DNA from 4 places in the Proteiniborus sp. MB09-C3 genome. Region 1 is predicted to be linked to each of the others. Evidence: riboswitches for the same ligand, from Rfam matches in the RefSeq annotation. Region 1 holds a riboswitch; each other region holds the start of a gene.
The links. Region 1 has a riboswitch for cyclic di-GMP ahead of QO263_RS06380 (methyl-accepting chemotaxis protein). Riboswitches for the same ligand answer to the same signal wherever they lie in the genome.
Positions count from the first base shown of each region.

Region 1 (3,585 bases):
TTTTGCTAACATGTAAATAACACAAAACTGTACTTACTAATCATAGATTCGTTAGCATATCTTCCTCCTTCCTTCAGTTATTATAATTTTTAATGCTTGAATCTTGAAACTGTTTCCAATAGCTCTTCTGCTAAATGAGCTAGCTCTTGTGCAGAGCTTGCTACTTCCTCCATAGAAGCAGTCTGTTCTTCAGAAGCCGCAGATACTTCTTGGCCAGAGGCTGCTGTCTGTTGTGATATAGCTGCAATGCTATCTATCGATTTAACTATTTCATTGCTTTCAGAAGCTATCTGCTGTGTAGCTGCACTCACTTCATTTATTTGTTCTGCCACGTTTTCAACTTCCTTAACTATAGACTTAAAAGTATTTCCTGCCTTGTTTACTGCTTCTACTCCTTCAAGAATTTCTTGTCCTCCAGATTCAATAACATTGACTGCACGGTTTGTCTCGCTCTGAATATCTTTTATTAATCCTTCAATTTTCTGGGTCGAAGCAGAAGATTGCTCAGCTAAGTTTCTTACCTCTTCAGCAACAACTGCGAATCCCCTTCCCTGTTCGCCTGCTCTAGCAGCTTCTATAGCAGCATTAAGAGCTAGTAGATTTGTTTGATCCGCAATATTCTTAATGACATCTACAATCTGTCCAATTTCTTCTGATTTTTTTCCTAAGGCATTAACAACATTCGCACTTTCTATGGAAACCTGCTTTACTCTATCAATTTTTCTTACTGCATTTTCTGCCTCTCTTACTCCTTCGTTGGCAGCATCAGAAGCATTCTTACTTGCATTAGTTACAGATTCTGTATTTGCTGCAGCCTGCTGTATTGCAGAAGAAATTTGACCTATATGGGAGCTGGTAGCCTCTAATTCTTCGGATTGTGCTGCGGCACCGCTGGACAGCTCCAGTATAGTTTTAGATACTTGCTCGGCAGCAGCTGTTGTTTCTTCAGATGATGCTGATAACTCCTGACTATAGGCGGCAACACTTTGAGAAGCTTCTGTAATCTTTATTATCATATCTCTTAGCCTATCAGTCATTATGTTAAAGGAATTTGCTAATTCACCAATTTCATCTTTATTTTTAACCTTTATAGCTTGTACTGTTATATCACCTTCAGCTATTTTTTTCGTAGCTCCAGCCATTACTGTTATTGGCTTGGAAATTATATTAGATATGTATAAAGAGACTATTATTCCTGTTAGTACGCTTAGTACAATTATAATAATCAATATGACTAATGTTTCTGAATATAGCATGTCGCTTCCATTATTAGCCGCCTCTGCTAATTCACTTTTTTGCTTTACGAGATAATTGATTTTTATTTCTATTTGCTCAGAATTAAGACGATTTACCATAGTTTGTTGATTAGCTTCCTCAATTTTGCCACTTGTAGCTAATGCAATAGCACTTTCCTCGTTAGGCTTTAGTATTTCCCACAGTTTTGTTATTTCAGAATATATACTTCTACCTTCCTCATCTACTATTGTACTTTTAAAATCCTCTAAGTTTTTTTCAAATTCCTCAAATGTAGACTTCATACTTTTAGCAGCTGTTTCCCGTCCTTTAGAATCTACTGCTAATATCAGCATTCCCCTGTCCTCTCCCAAGGATGCTAGATTTATTTGTGCATCTTTAATATATTCAATGCCTTTTAAGTGCATGTCATATAAAACAGTTAATTCATTGTTAATTACTGAAAGACTGTATATTCCAACACCACCTAATATAATCATTAAAATAATTAAGGCACTGAATCCAAATATTAGCTTTTTTCTCACTGTCAATTTCATTTATAATTCTCTCCTTTAGAAATTATGATAAACTAACACCTTGCTAAGAGAACAACCTTTTCTACAAATATCAGCCTTTTTAAATAGATGCAAGAAAGCTGTGAGTTCTGTTAAAACCACAGCTAAAAAATCATGGAAAAACATATTTACAACCCAGTCATTATAGTGTCGTACATGTCATATCCGTGGTTTCGCGTCTCTATCCTTCGATAAATTAGCTTTTTATATATTTTCATTGTATTGTACAAATAGTTTTTACATATAATATTACTATATTAGACACCACGTATTATTGTAGTACTATTTTCCACTTTTGTCAACATTTTATGCTATAATAAGGAAAAAGTTCTATGGTAATCTCAAACATATCCATTTACTACTCTTATGACACAATAGGCGGGGTATATATTAATATCTGCTTTATAAAATTAATACATTTTATGAAGCGAATATAATAATAAATTACAAAATAATGGGAGTGATTGTTATGGACAAAAGCCAGATATATCGTCAAAAAATACTTTCTTGTGCAAAAGAAATCCTAGAGATTAATGGCGAAGATGCTATTACTATAGATAATATTGCAAGAAAGTGTAAAATCAGTAAATCCACTTTTTATAATTATTTTTCTAATAAAGAAGACTTAATAAACCATCTAAACAGTTTCTCTGATATAGATGGTTTTTTTGTTTCTGGGACAAGAGAATTGATTTTACTTAAGGCAATTGAAGCTTTTCCCAGATTCGGATTTAACGAAATTGATATGGATAAAATCGCCAAGCTAGCAAAAATAAAAAGGACTACTATATATAATTATTTTTCTAGCAAAGAGGAACTATGGGAAAACTGTATTAGATATATTGTTGATAAGCAAAAAAGTATTATAGAGTCTATTGTGCTCGCTGATGAGAATCCTGTAGAAGTAATGGATAATTATATAGACTCTTTATTTAAGCTAGAAAATGAGTATTATAATGCTATCATAATAGTAAGCAAATACCATTACATAAGCAATAAAAAAATGCAAGAATTGCTTAAGGAATTAATCGATATAAAAATAAAATTATTTTCTTCAATAATTGAAAATGGGAAACAGAAAGGAAGCTATAAAAAGGATATAAATTCTATTAATACAGCAAAACTTATTACGACTTTTTTATTTGGATTAAGTTTTATCGATGCAGAAGATATTGGTGAATCGAAAAAAAAACTTTTTAACTTACTTCATAATTTTATAAAAGAAAATAACTTATCTAAGGAAGTACATGAGCCTTGATAAAAGAAACATCCCTTGTAACCTTTTAATTACTAAAGAGTATTATGATAATGTTAGATTTTAGTTGAGGGGGCGTTTCTGTGTTAGAAGCCTTATTATTAGTTATAGCTTTATCCTTAGATGCTTTTGTAGCTAGCATTGCTTATGGAACAAGTAAGATTAAAATACCTATTTCATCGGTAGCCGTTATTAGTACTATTTGCTCCTTTATTCTTGCGATTTCTCTTTTTTTAGGATCCATATTGAAAATGGTATTGCCAAACAGATTTGCTACTACAATTAGCTTTATAGCTCTTATGCTGTTAGGTATATATTATTTGCTTGAAGGGATTGTAAAGGCTAATTTAAGGAAAAGTGAAAGCTCAAATAAAAGAATTAAATTTAGATTTGCAGATATGCAGCTTGTACTGGATATTTATTTAGATGAAACAAGAGCTGATTTAGATAATTCAAAAAACCTCAATCCTAGGGAGGCTTTATACCTTGCCATAGCTCTCTCCATAGATTCGTTAGCAGTAG
Region 1 covers NZ_CP127161.1:1,324,593-1,328,177, reverse strand. Annotated here, with positions in the region: gene QO263_RS06380 (methyl-accepting chemotaxis protein) at 90-1,790, opposite strand; cyclic di-GMP riboswitch class I at 1,935-2,020, opposite strand; gene QO263_RS06375 (TetR/AcrR family transcriptional regulator) at 2,278-3,066, shown strand; gene ytaF (sporulation membrane protein YtaF) at 3,147-3,585, shown strand, end outside.

Region 2 (3,585 bases), 1.3 Mb from region 1:
GTATCTGCACAGACATAATAAAAGCATAGTTAATCAAAGGGAAATTGGCAATGATTCCTTGAGTTTTGCAAATTCTCTTAGGTCTGCCCTAAGACAGGATCCTGATGTGATCCTTGTAGGAGAAATGAGAGATTTGGAGACTATAAGTATTGCATTAACAGCTGCTGAAACAGGGCATCTTGTTTTATCTACCTTACATACATTAGGAGCTGCAAAGACCATAGATAGGATAATAGATGTATTTCCTCCTTATCAGCAGCAGCAAATTAGAATTCAATTTTCTTCGGTTATTCAGGGAATTGTATCTCAACAGCTTTTACCTAGATTAGATGGAAAAGGCAGAGTAGCTGCATTTGAAGTCATGATTGTTACTTCTGCAATTAGAAATTTAATAAGAGAAGAAAAATCTCATCAAATTGATACAGCAATCCAAACCGGTGCCAAGTTTGGTATGCAGACAATGGATAATTCACTATTATCTTTATACAAAAGAGGCTTGATAAGTGGGGAAACGGCACTGAATCAGTCTGTAAATACTGATATTATCAGAAACTATGTATTATAATCAGGTGGTGATTTTATGCAGTTTATGTATAGAGCAGTTACAGATAGCGGACAAATTATAGAAGGAATCTATGAGGCTAACAGTGAACAAGAAGTACTATCGATGCTAAGAAATAACGAATACATGCCTATATCAATAGAGCATAAAGAGGAAGAAAAACCAGTATCGTCTTATTTTTCGAAAAAGGTTACTAAAAAGGATATAGCAGTATATTGCAGGCAGTTCTACACAATGCTAAATGCAGGTGTCAGCATAATTAAATGTCTAGATATATTGGAAGTCCAGACTGAAAATAAAGCAATGAGAAATGCAACAAGAGCTGTTTTTGATGATGTACAAAAAGGAATGACTTTATCTGAATCAATGAGAAAATACGAAAAGGTTTTTCCTAGCTTGCTAGTAAACATGGTTGAGGCAGGAGAAGTAAGTGGTAACCTTGATGTAATAATGGAACGAATGGCAATACATTATGAAAAAGAGAATAAAATCGAAAATAAAGTAAAAGGAGCAATGATTTACCCCATTGTTCTAGGAGTTGTTTCAATAGCAGTAGTGATTTTCTTGTTAGTGGCTGTCATGCCTACTTTTATTGGAATGTTTGAAAGCAGTGGAATAGAATTGCCAGCTCCAACTAAATTGCTTTTAAGCATCAGTGATTCTCTCAAAAACCAGTGGTATATATATTTAGCTTCAATACTTATTTTAGCACTTATTATAGGATATTTTGGAAAGCAAGAATCTGGAAGATTATTTATTGATGGGTTAAAGCTTCGAATACCAATTTTTAAGGACACAAGCATAAAGATAGCTACTTCAAGATTTACTAGAACATTGTCTACGCTTCTATCAAGTGGGATACCCTTACTTCAAGCTCTAGATGTAGTATCAAAAATAGTCAACAACAGGTTTTTAAGCCTTAGACTAGAAAATGCAAAGGAAGAAGTAAGGAAAGGAATTCCTCTATCCAGAACAATTAAAGAAGTTAGGGTATTTCCTCCTATGGTGGATTCAATGATAAAAATAGGAGAAGAATCAGGCTCACTAGATGAAATACTAAATAAGAGCGCAGACTTCTATGACGAAGAGGTAGAGGTAGCCATTCAAAAAATGACAGAAATGCTCCAACCTCTTCTAGTAGTATTCATGGCGCTAGTAGTGGGATTTATAGTCATAGCCATGGCACTGCCAATGTTTGACATGGTCAATACTGTACAGATGTAAAAGCAAAAAAACACTAGAAAAATAGCAAATTTTGTATTGACAGGATTTAGTAACTAAAATATTATTGTAGATATCAACAGAATAATTGGCAAAGCTATTGAAAAATAGCGACGCAAAGCTAGAGTCTAAAGCTACTGAGAAGTAGCCATGATCGTTCAGCTGCATAAATAATTTAGTGTTATTTGTGCAGCTTTTTTTGTACCAAAGGACAATTTTTTAATACTATTTTCGAAGGGTGGTGGTTTAGAAAAGAAATAATAGTTGCATCTATTATATGGTATTGATAAAAAATAATAACAAGGGGGAACAGATATGTTCGAATTTATTTTAAAGCAGTTAAAGCAGTTAAAGCAAAATAAAAAAGGATTTACTTTAGTGGAGTTAGTTGTTGTTATAGCTATACTGGGTATATTGGCAGCTATTGCGGTACCTAAGCTAACTACATCAAGAAAAGCAGCAGCAGATACTGCACATCAGGCTAATATTAAAGTACTTACAAGTGCAGCAACAATGTATATAGCAGATGAAGGAGTCCCAACTGAGGCTGATGTAGTATGGACAGAAGCAAATAAAGACGATGATAATGGTTGGGGAAATTATCTTCAGGAATGGCCTAAAGCACCTACTGGAATCTCTAACGCAGAAGTTAATGGAAAAGATTATAAAGTAACGATTTCTACTGGCGGAGATATAACAGTATCAAATGAGTAGAATTGAGAACCTAGAGAGAAGAGCACAAGAACAGGAATTTTATCCTGAAGGACCTCAGGGACAGGAACCTTGTCTCACATAATATAACTTTTGAAGGACTTCAGGGACAGGACCTTGTCCCACATAATATAACTTTTTAATTGAAATGCTTCAAAGTAAACAGAAAATTTGACTAAAGGAGAGCTTACCATGTACATACTAACATTCATATTCGGAACTTTAATAGGTTCTTTTCTAAATGTATGCATATACAGAATACCTAGAGAAGAGTCTATAGCTTATCCTTCTTCCCATTGTCCTAAATGCAGCACTCCTTTAAAATGGGACAACCTTATTCCTGTACTTAGCTTTCTATTGCAAAAAGGCAAATGTAGATATTGTGGGGAGTCCATTTCCCCACAGTATCCCATTGTTGAACTATTGAATGGTATTTTATATGCTATATTTTTTCATTTTTATGGATTATTAATTGATTTCTTTTTTTATAGCTCTATTGTGAGCATTTTAATTGTCATTAGCTTAATAGACTACTATCATCAAATAATACCGGATTCTTTAGTAATTATTATTTTCATAATAACTATTATTCATAAGCTCACATTATTTATATTGTATAAAACACCATTTAATCTAATGAATAGCATATTAGCTCTATTATTAGGAGGAGGATTATTTCTAGTTATTGCTATAGTCTCAAAAGGTGGCATGGGAGGAGGAGACATAAAGCTTATTAGTGTATTAGGCTTTATGCTTGGAATAAAGAAGCTTCTTTTGAACATATTATTATCCTTTATAATTGGAGCCGTTTTTTCAGTATTCTTATTACTCCTAAATAAAAAAGGGAAAAAAGATGCTATACCTTTTGGACCTTTTATCAATATTGCATTTATTGTTACTCTATTTTTCGGAGACAGAATTATTAATTGGTATGTTCTAAGGTTTTTAGTCTAGGGAGGAAGTTCCTTTGAGAAAAAATAAAACAAAAGGATTTACTTTAATAGAAGTGATTTTTTCTATAGTATTGCTGGGTATTATCAGTGTATTTATAATACCAATGTCTATTTATTCAGTAAAGTATGCAAAGTGGA
Region 2 covers NZ_CP127161.1:2,609,857-2,613,441, reverse strand. Annotated here, with positions in the region: gene QO263_RS12770 (type IV pilus twitching motility protein PilT) at 1-565, shown strand, start outside; gene QO263_RS12765 (type II secretion system F family protein) at 581-1,786, shown strand; cyclic di-GMP riboswitch class I at 1,864-1,953, shown strand; gene QO263_RS12760 (type II secretion system protein) at 2,099-2,497, shown strand; gene QO263_RS12755 (prepilin peptidase) at 2,687-3,448, shown strand; gene QO263_RS12750 (type IV pilus modification PilV family protein) at 3,462-3,585, shown strand, end outside.
Region 2: it holds a riboswitch for cyclic di-GMP, as region 1 does, so the genes downstream of both, QO263_RS12760 (type II secretion system protein) here and QO263_RS06380 (methyl-accepting chemotaxis protein) in region 1, are expected to answer to the same signal.

Region 3 (3,585 bases), 1.1 Mb from region 1:
TGTTACAGGAGCTGAGGATTTGCAAAGAGGTTTAGGCTGTGCTGTTATAAATGCAGCAAATAAATACATACGTACTACTAAATCTACTGAAGATATGGATACATTATATGAAAAAATAACATCTAAAGATACTGTAGGTGTAATCGGACATATGCCTCCTTTAGTTAAAAATCTAGCATCAAGGGTAAAAAGATATATTCCCTTTGACAGAGCAATAGATATTCAAGGAAGTGTTGAAGGCGCTTCAGTATATCCAATTTCAATGCAAACTGAATTATTGCCTCAATGTGATGTAGTTATTATAACTGGAACAACTATGATAAATCATACAACTGATGAAATACTTAAGATGTGTACGAATGCTCGTGAAATAGCTCTTATAGGCTTCTCCGTCCCATTTTATCCTAAAGCCTACAAAGCTAGTGGTATAACAGCAATAAGTGGAATTGAATTTATGAATGACTGCAAAGAAACACTATTCAAGAAAATATCTAGAGGATGCGGAAGATTAACTATGCATGAATATGGAAATGGTCATTTCTGTAGGATTATATGATAAAAGAAAGACATCAATGACTCTTTTTTATTACATGATTTAAGATTTGAAGTCCTTTTTGGAAATTAACAGGCTATTTAGGGGTAATGACAAGCTTATACTTAATATGTTATTCTATTCTTCTGTATCAGGCTGGGTATGTCTCTATACTTTTAAGGCTTTAAAGGGCGATTTTAAAGGTATAGCTAATTTACCCTATAAAGGAAGCAGGGCGTTTGTCACTAAGGAATTTTATATGGTTATAGGAGGTACTATATCTCCTATGGTATGGCATCTAATAGTCGTTTTAGTAGTATCTATTATAATACTTCCAGATTCTGTCTACATTCGCATTGCCTTTTTAGTTTATTCAGCATATAGAAAAACCACTGGCCTAAACCAGTGGTTTCTATTAACATAGTACTAGTATTGTTTTTCTATTTTATATTCTTTCTCGTCTTTTATCATTGAGCTAGCTGCATTTTCTTTTTTAAGTGCTGCATCATAAGTTGTATCTATAGTTACCCATTCCTTAGAATCTTCTAGATATACTTGATTCCATGCATGATATGCTTCTACATCATTTTTTCTTCCCATAACTAGCTTTGTAGGTACATCTAGGCTTCTAAGCATTGCTGCAAATAATGTAGCATAATCATAACATATTCCCTTTGAAGCTTTTAATATAATGTCTATGGAAGGTATGTATCCTGCTTGTACACTTGCAGCCTTGTCATTATCGTAGCTAATATTGTTTATAATAAAATTGTAAATTGCAATTACTTTTTCCTTGTCATTTTTTGCATTCTTAGCTAATTCTTTGGCTTTTTTCATAGCCTCCATGTTTTCGTTCCAGTTTATTATCTGATTAGATTGTAGGAACACTTTATTAGCATCTGATAGCTTTAGATTTATCTCTTCTTTTTCTACTTGTCTATATTTGTTACCTTCTACATTTTCTAAAATAGAAACAGTATATTTTCCATCTCCAAGCTGTAACGGATAGCTGTTGTTTGCTTTTATATCATAAGTATATTTTATATCGCCTTTAGTAATCATTACTTTTGCTGCAACATCCTTTTTTGGTATATAAGTGATAGTTACTAATCCATTTTCTAATTGGCTTTTATCAATATTTGAATTTGAAGCAAAAGCTATTGTAGAAAGTAATAATAATGAAATGACTAGTAAGAAGAGCACAAGATTTCTCTTTAACATAAAAAACTCTCCTTTCGGTAACTGGCTGCCATCTTATTTTTAAGTAAGGCCCTTTAGCTTTGCGTCCCTAGCTTTCACTAGGTTTGCCTTTATCGGTGAAAAGTCACTGATAAAAAAATATATTTATTTTCTTAATTTTACCATAGCTTGTCCAATTATTGCATAGGGCTACAGTCCTATGATTCTATTTTCATAGCTTACGGTTTAAGGATTATTCAAGTATTTTCCCTTTTATAATCAGCCTATGAGTTGGGTTCTTCATAGGGTGGCAGGTTATTAAGGTTATTTCTTTATCCTCCTTATTACTATATAATACCCAGACTTCTTCTGGATAAACATATAGCTTTTCTGTAACAGTATATTCAAACTGACTATCTCCAATATCTACTACTATTTTATCTTCAATCTCGACCTCTTCTAGTCTATTGAAGTTCCTTCCAAAACTACGATTTCTATGTCCTGCTATGGCATAGTTTCCGATTTCTCCTGCTCTCCCTGTGTTTTCCACACTGGCTACTGATATGTTTAGGTTGTTTTGCGTAGCTCCTTTTAGTATGGGCTGACTGAATTTGATTTTTTCTATTTTAAGAATACCTTCCATGTGCTTTTGTATATATTCTTCTCTTTCTTGTGCTACTCTTTCTGCTTCTTTTCTCTTCTTTTCTTCCCTATCTGCTTCTTCTTTCTTTTTCTTTTCTCTTTCTCTTATCTCACGGGAGTTTAGTTCTTCGATTGCGCCTATTTCTAATTCCTCCTCGCCGTATGACTCTAAGCTATTAATTTCTTCTTCCTCTTCCATATCTACACTATCTATTCTAGAGAGGCTTTGCTGCCACTCTTCTATAAGTTTAGATTGTTTGTAGTCTGCATATAGCTCTGATGCTTTTGGATATGCAGCTATGAATAAACCTGTGATGATTATTATCCATGGTATTATTTTTCTCTTCATTCTTTACCCTGCCTTTAAATCATCTTTTTAATGATAATTTTATCATCTATATATTCTTCAATACTAGTAGTTTTATGTTTAAAAGGCAGAGATTTTAGCCTCTGCCTTTCATACTATTTCCCTTTACTTCGTATAGCACCCTTTTGCTGTAGTTCTACTTTTTTTATACTATTTTTCTTCTTAGGAATAGTCCTAGAAATACTAATAGTAATCCTGTTATATAATATCCTATTTTGCTGCCTTCCCCAGTTTTAGGAAGTACTGTGCCTAATGGGATATCGTCTACATCTATCTCGATGAGCTCTTCTGTCCCATCTGGATGTCTTATGACAAATTTATCCTTGCCCTTAAATCCAGGGTTTGGAGTGTACTTCCAGTTGCCATCTTCGTCAAACTCAACTGTTCCGTTTTCTGGTGGTGTGACTATTGTTGGTTCTTCTGGTTCTGGTTTAGGTTCTGGCTCTGGTTCAGTTGGTTTTTCTGGCTCTTCTGGTTTTGTTGGTGGTTCTGTTGGTTTCTCTGGTTCTTCTGGTTTTGTTGGTGGTTCTGTTGGTTTCTCGGGTTCTTTTGGTTTTGTTGGTGGTTCTGGGTCTACTGGTGGACGATAACTATTTGTGATAGTTAGTCCGTCGCTAGATATTGACTTTCTGTAGCCACTTGGAACTTTTACCTCGTCTATTGTATATTTATGTTCTTTTCCATCTATATCTGTTTTGTCTAAGCCAGTCCAGATATATTCTGTTTCTCCGTCTTCTAATTTTACTGGTTCCCCAAAAGCTTCACCATCTCTGTATAGTTGCAGCTCTATGGCTGGTCTTGTACTTGATCCACCAATCCATACCTTTTTACCTGTTATGTCTATCTTAGGTATTATATAGGTATT
Region 3 covers NZ_CP127161.1:216,607-220,191, forward strand. Annotated here, with positions in the region: gene QO263_RS01050 (DUF364 domain-containing protein) at 1-556, shown strand, start outside; gene QO263_RS01055 (hypothetical protein) at 615-956, shown strand; gene QO263_RS01060 (transglutaminase-like domain-containing protein) at 959-1,753, opposite strand; cyclic di-GMP riboswitch class I at 1,767-1,851, opposite strand; gene QO263_RS01065 (class D sortase) at 1,965-2,702, opposite strand; gene QO263_RS01070 (collagen binding domain-containing protein) at 2,866-3,585, opposite strand, start outside.
Region 3: it holds a riboswitch for cyclic di-GMP, as region 1 does, so the genes downstream of both, QO263_RS01060 (transglutaminase-like domain-containing protein) here and QO263_RS06380 (methyl-accepting chemotaxis protein) in region 1, are expected to answer to the same signal.

Region 4 (3,585 bases), 770 kb from region 1:
AACCACATAGCCTGATGGATTTCCAAACCTAAAATAGCAAATATCAAAGATTGCAATCCTAGATGTTTTGCAAAACAGTTGATGAGCAAGCTCATGAACTATTACTCCAGGAAAAGTTATTATTGATATTAAAAATCCTGGTATGATAAACATAATATTACACCTCGCTTATTTATCTCCATTGATATGTTCCGTTAAAAATTGATGTCAAAAATTCGGTTTCATATTCAGCATTTTTATCTACAAGAAGATTAAACATATTGTCTCTTTCACTTATCATATCGTTATAATGATAAGCTAGAGAGAGATTTGAAACAGCTTGATTGTTATCTTTGTCAAGTTTATATGCTTTTTCTGCCATTTCCAAAGCAACTTCGTCATTATTTCTCTTAAGCTCTATTTTGGATATAGTTATGTATGCTCCTGGATTTTCAGCATTCATGCTCAACACTTCTTTGCAGTATTCTAAAGCTTCATCGTATCTTTCTTGTTCCCTACATATTGCGGCAAGAAAAAAGTATGCAGAATGAAATTCAGGTTTAGAATTAATAACTTCTCTTATTAAAATTTCAGCATAATCAAACTCTCCAAACTCATATAGAGCATCTGCTAAATAATACTTTCCTGCAACATCTTCTGGATGTTCATTCACATAAGTTTCTAGCTGAGCTACAAGTTCTTCAGTATAATAGTCCTGCTCTGAACTATTCAATATTTTATTTAAGCCTTCATTGAGGAAATAAAATGTAGCTATATTATCCATAACAGTATCAATCCTGTCTATTAAGTCTTCTTCTGCCTCTTCCCCTATTATCATATCAATTGCATCTATTGCTTTATCAATTTTATCATTCTCATAATATGCAATACTAAGCTTAGCCAAAACAAGAGTTGAGTCAGGATACTTGTTTAAAACCCTTTCATACTCATTCATAGCAGTAATGTATTTTCTTTCATTTTCAGCCCTAGCCCCTCTTTCATAAGCAACACCTGCTTTCAGTAGAGCTGGAAACATTATAAGAGATAGAATAGTAACAATAAATATAATACCAAAGAAAGCTTTTATCCATAGTGGTATTGGACGATTTGATAATTTGTCCCTACACTCGCTACACAAAGGTGCTTTATACTCAGGTTCTACTACTGAACTACTGCAATTCAAACATGCAACTATCTCATCAGCATCGTTTGCTTTTTCGATATCCTCTGTCATAATTTTGTCCTCCTTCCAAGTTATTTTAACAATAAAACAAAAAATCCCTACATGTCGAAAAGGCATGGAGAGATATGGGCTTACATGCAATAATCTGGTGGCCCAGCTACCATGGTCATTTGACTTTAGGCCTGTAGCCTTGCGTCCTTATTTTTCAATAAGTTTACCTTTTTCAAAAATTATCCTGCTAGCTTTGTTTTATCACCAAAATATTATACCAAAATCTTTATTTTATGTCTGCAAAATATCGTTGATTAATAGAGTGTTTTCCTAATTATGTGCTTTTTAGTACTTTAGTACTATAGCTAAGATTTAATAGCTTTGCATTATTTTTTTATTATTGTTTCATCTAATTGAGATTATAGTATAATGAAAAAGCTGAGAATTCTCAGCTTTTTCATTTCAAATATATAAATATTCCTAGAAAGTGCATTACACTTCCGCCTAGTACAAATAAATGCCATATAGCATGGTTATAAGGAATTTTCTTTACTGAATAAAATATTGTTCCTAATGTATAGACTATTCCACCTGCCAATAACCAAATGAAAAATCCTTTCGGCACCATCTGCAGCATAGGCCTTACTGCTATAACTACTATCCAGCCCATAAGCACATACATAAGTACAGAAACCATTTTAAACTTATCGAATTTATTATAGGTGAATATCTTAAATCCTATGCCAAATAACGCTATAGTCCATACAGCAACTAATATACCTATTCTCCAATATCCTGTCATAGATAGCAATGTAACTGGAGTATAAGTACCTGCAATAAATAAAAATATTGAAGAATGGTCAAATACTCTAAGTATCTTTTTTATTTTTTCATTTTGAAAGCTATGATATAGGGTTGAAGATGTATACAGACAGATGGAGCAAAATCCATATATGCTGAAGGCCACTATTGATATTGTACTTTTATCCCAAATAGCATATATGAGCAAAATAGTCAAAGTGACTACGCTAAATAGAACACCTACGCCGTGAGTTATGCTGCTGGCTATTTCCTCCTTTATAGAGTAAGCCTTCTTTGAAATTTCATTAACTCCCAAAGATTTATTTAATTCATTCATTAAATCACTCTCCTCTTTTAATATCTCTAAATATATTATACACCATGTAGTATTAAAAAACACTAGTAGTAGTATTAAAAAACACCATAAATATAAAAAAATCAGGAATCTAAACTCCTGATTTTTTTCAATGCCGCAATAAACCCGCAGTTATCTGCGGGTCTAAACATTTAGCTATCCTCTTAAGTCAACCTTTAAAGGCCTTCCTTTTTCATTTAATGTAATCTTAGTGATCTTGACCAATTTTTTCTCATCATTGATCTTGTCGCATTCAAGTACTTGATATGTCTTGGAAGTATCTCCATTAGCTTTATAAACATCACCAAGTAATTTAAAAAATGAGTATGGATGATCTGGATCTTTTAGACAAATCATTGATGAATTTTGTTTTAACATAGTGTCAGTAATTAACTTTGCATAATCAATATCCTTAAGATCTCCAATTAAATAGTATTCAGCTTCATCAGCTAAGTCTTCGAAGCTTTTAACCTGCTTCATTGAAGAATTTCCCTTAGCTACAGCACCTATTGTAGCAAAAAGAGGTAGAATTCCCCATCCTTTGTGACCTGAAACCACAAAAGAGTCTTTATTAGCTACTGCTTCTTCGATATAGCTTGCAAATGCTTCTGTCATAAATTCTTGGTCTACTAATTTTTTCAACATTGGATTCATATAATCACTCCATCAAAAAATTATAACTATTTTTATAGTTTTGTCATATTGTTATTTTTTTATCCAGCAATATAAAAATTCAGGCAAGGAGCATGCCTTACCTGAATTTAAGATTAATATTTATTTACTCCATTTTAAGATAAGGTCTTTTGCTGCCTTAGCTTCATCTATTCTTCTAACTGGTGTATTATGTGGTGCTTCTTTTAACAGATTAGGATCTTTTTCTGCTTCTTCAGCTATCTTAATCATAGTTTCTATGAAGCCATCCAGTGTTTCAACGCTTTCTGTTTCAGTAGGTTCTACCATTATTGCTTGATCAACAATTAATGGGAAGTATACTGTTGGTGGATGGTAGCCATAGTCTAGAAGCCTCTTAGCAATATCTAGTGTAGCTACTTCTAAATTATCTTCCTTTAGCCCACCTAATACAAACTCATGCTTACAGATTTGGTCTAATGGTAGGTAGTAGTGATCCTTAAGCTTATTCATAATATAATTTGCATTAAGAACAGCTGTTTCACTTGCTTCCTTAAGACCTTCTGCACCCATTGACAATATATAGGTATATGCTCTAACCATCACTCCAAAATGTCCATAGAAGCCCTTCATTTTGCCTATTGAA
Region 4 covers NZ_CP127161.1:558,300-561,884, reverse strand. Annotated here, with positions in the region: gene QO263_RS02685 (metalloprotease family protein) at 1-153, opposite strand, end outside; gene QO263_RS02680 (tetratricopeptide repeat protein) at 173-1,213, opposite strand; cyclic di-GMP riboswitch class I at 1,307-1,391, opposite strand; gene trhA (PAQR family membrane homeostasis protein TrhA) at 1,611-2,291, opposite strand; gene QO263_RS02670 (hypothetical protein) at 2,466-2,963, opposite strand; gene gcvPB (aminomethyl-transferring glycine dehydrogenase subunit GcvPB) at 3,084-3,585, opposite strand, start outside.
Region 4: it holds a riboswitch for cyclic di-GMP, as region 1 does, so the genes downstream of both, QO263_RS02680 (tetratricopeptide repeat protein) here and QO263_RS06380 (methyl-accepting chemotaxis protein) in region 1, are expected to answer to the same signal.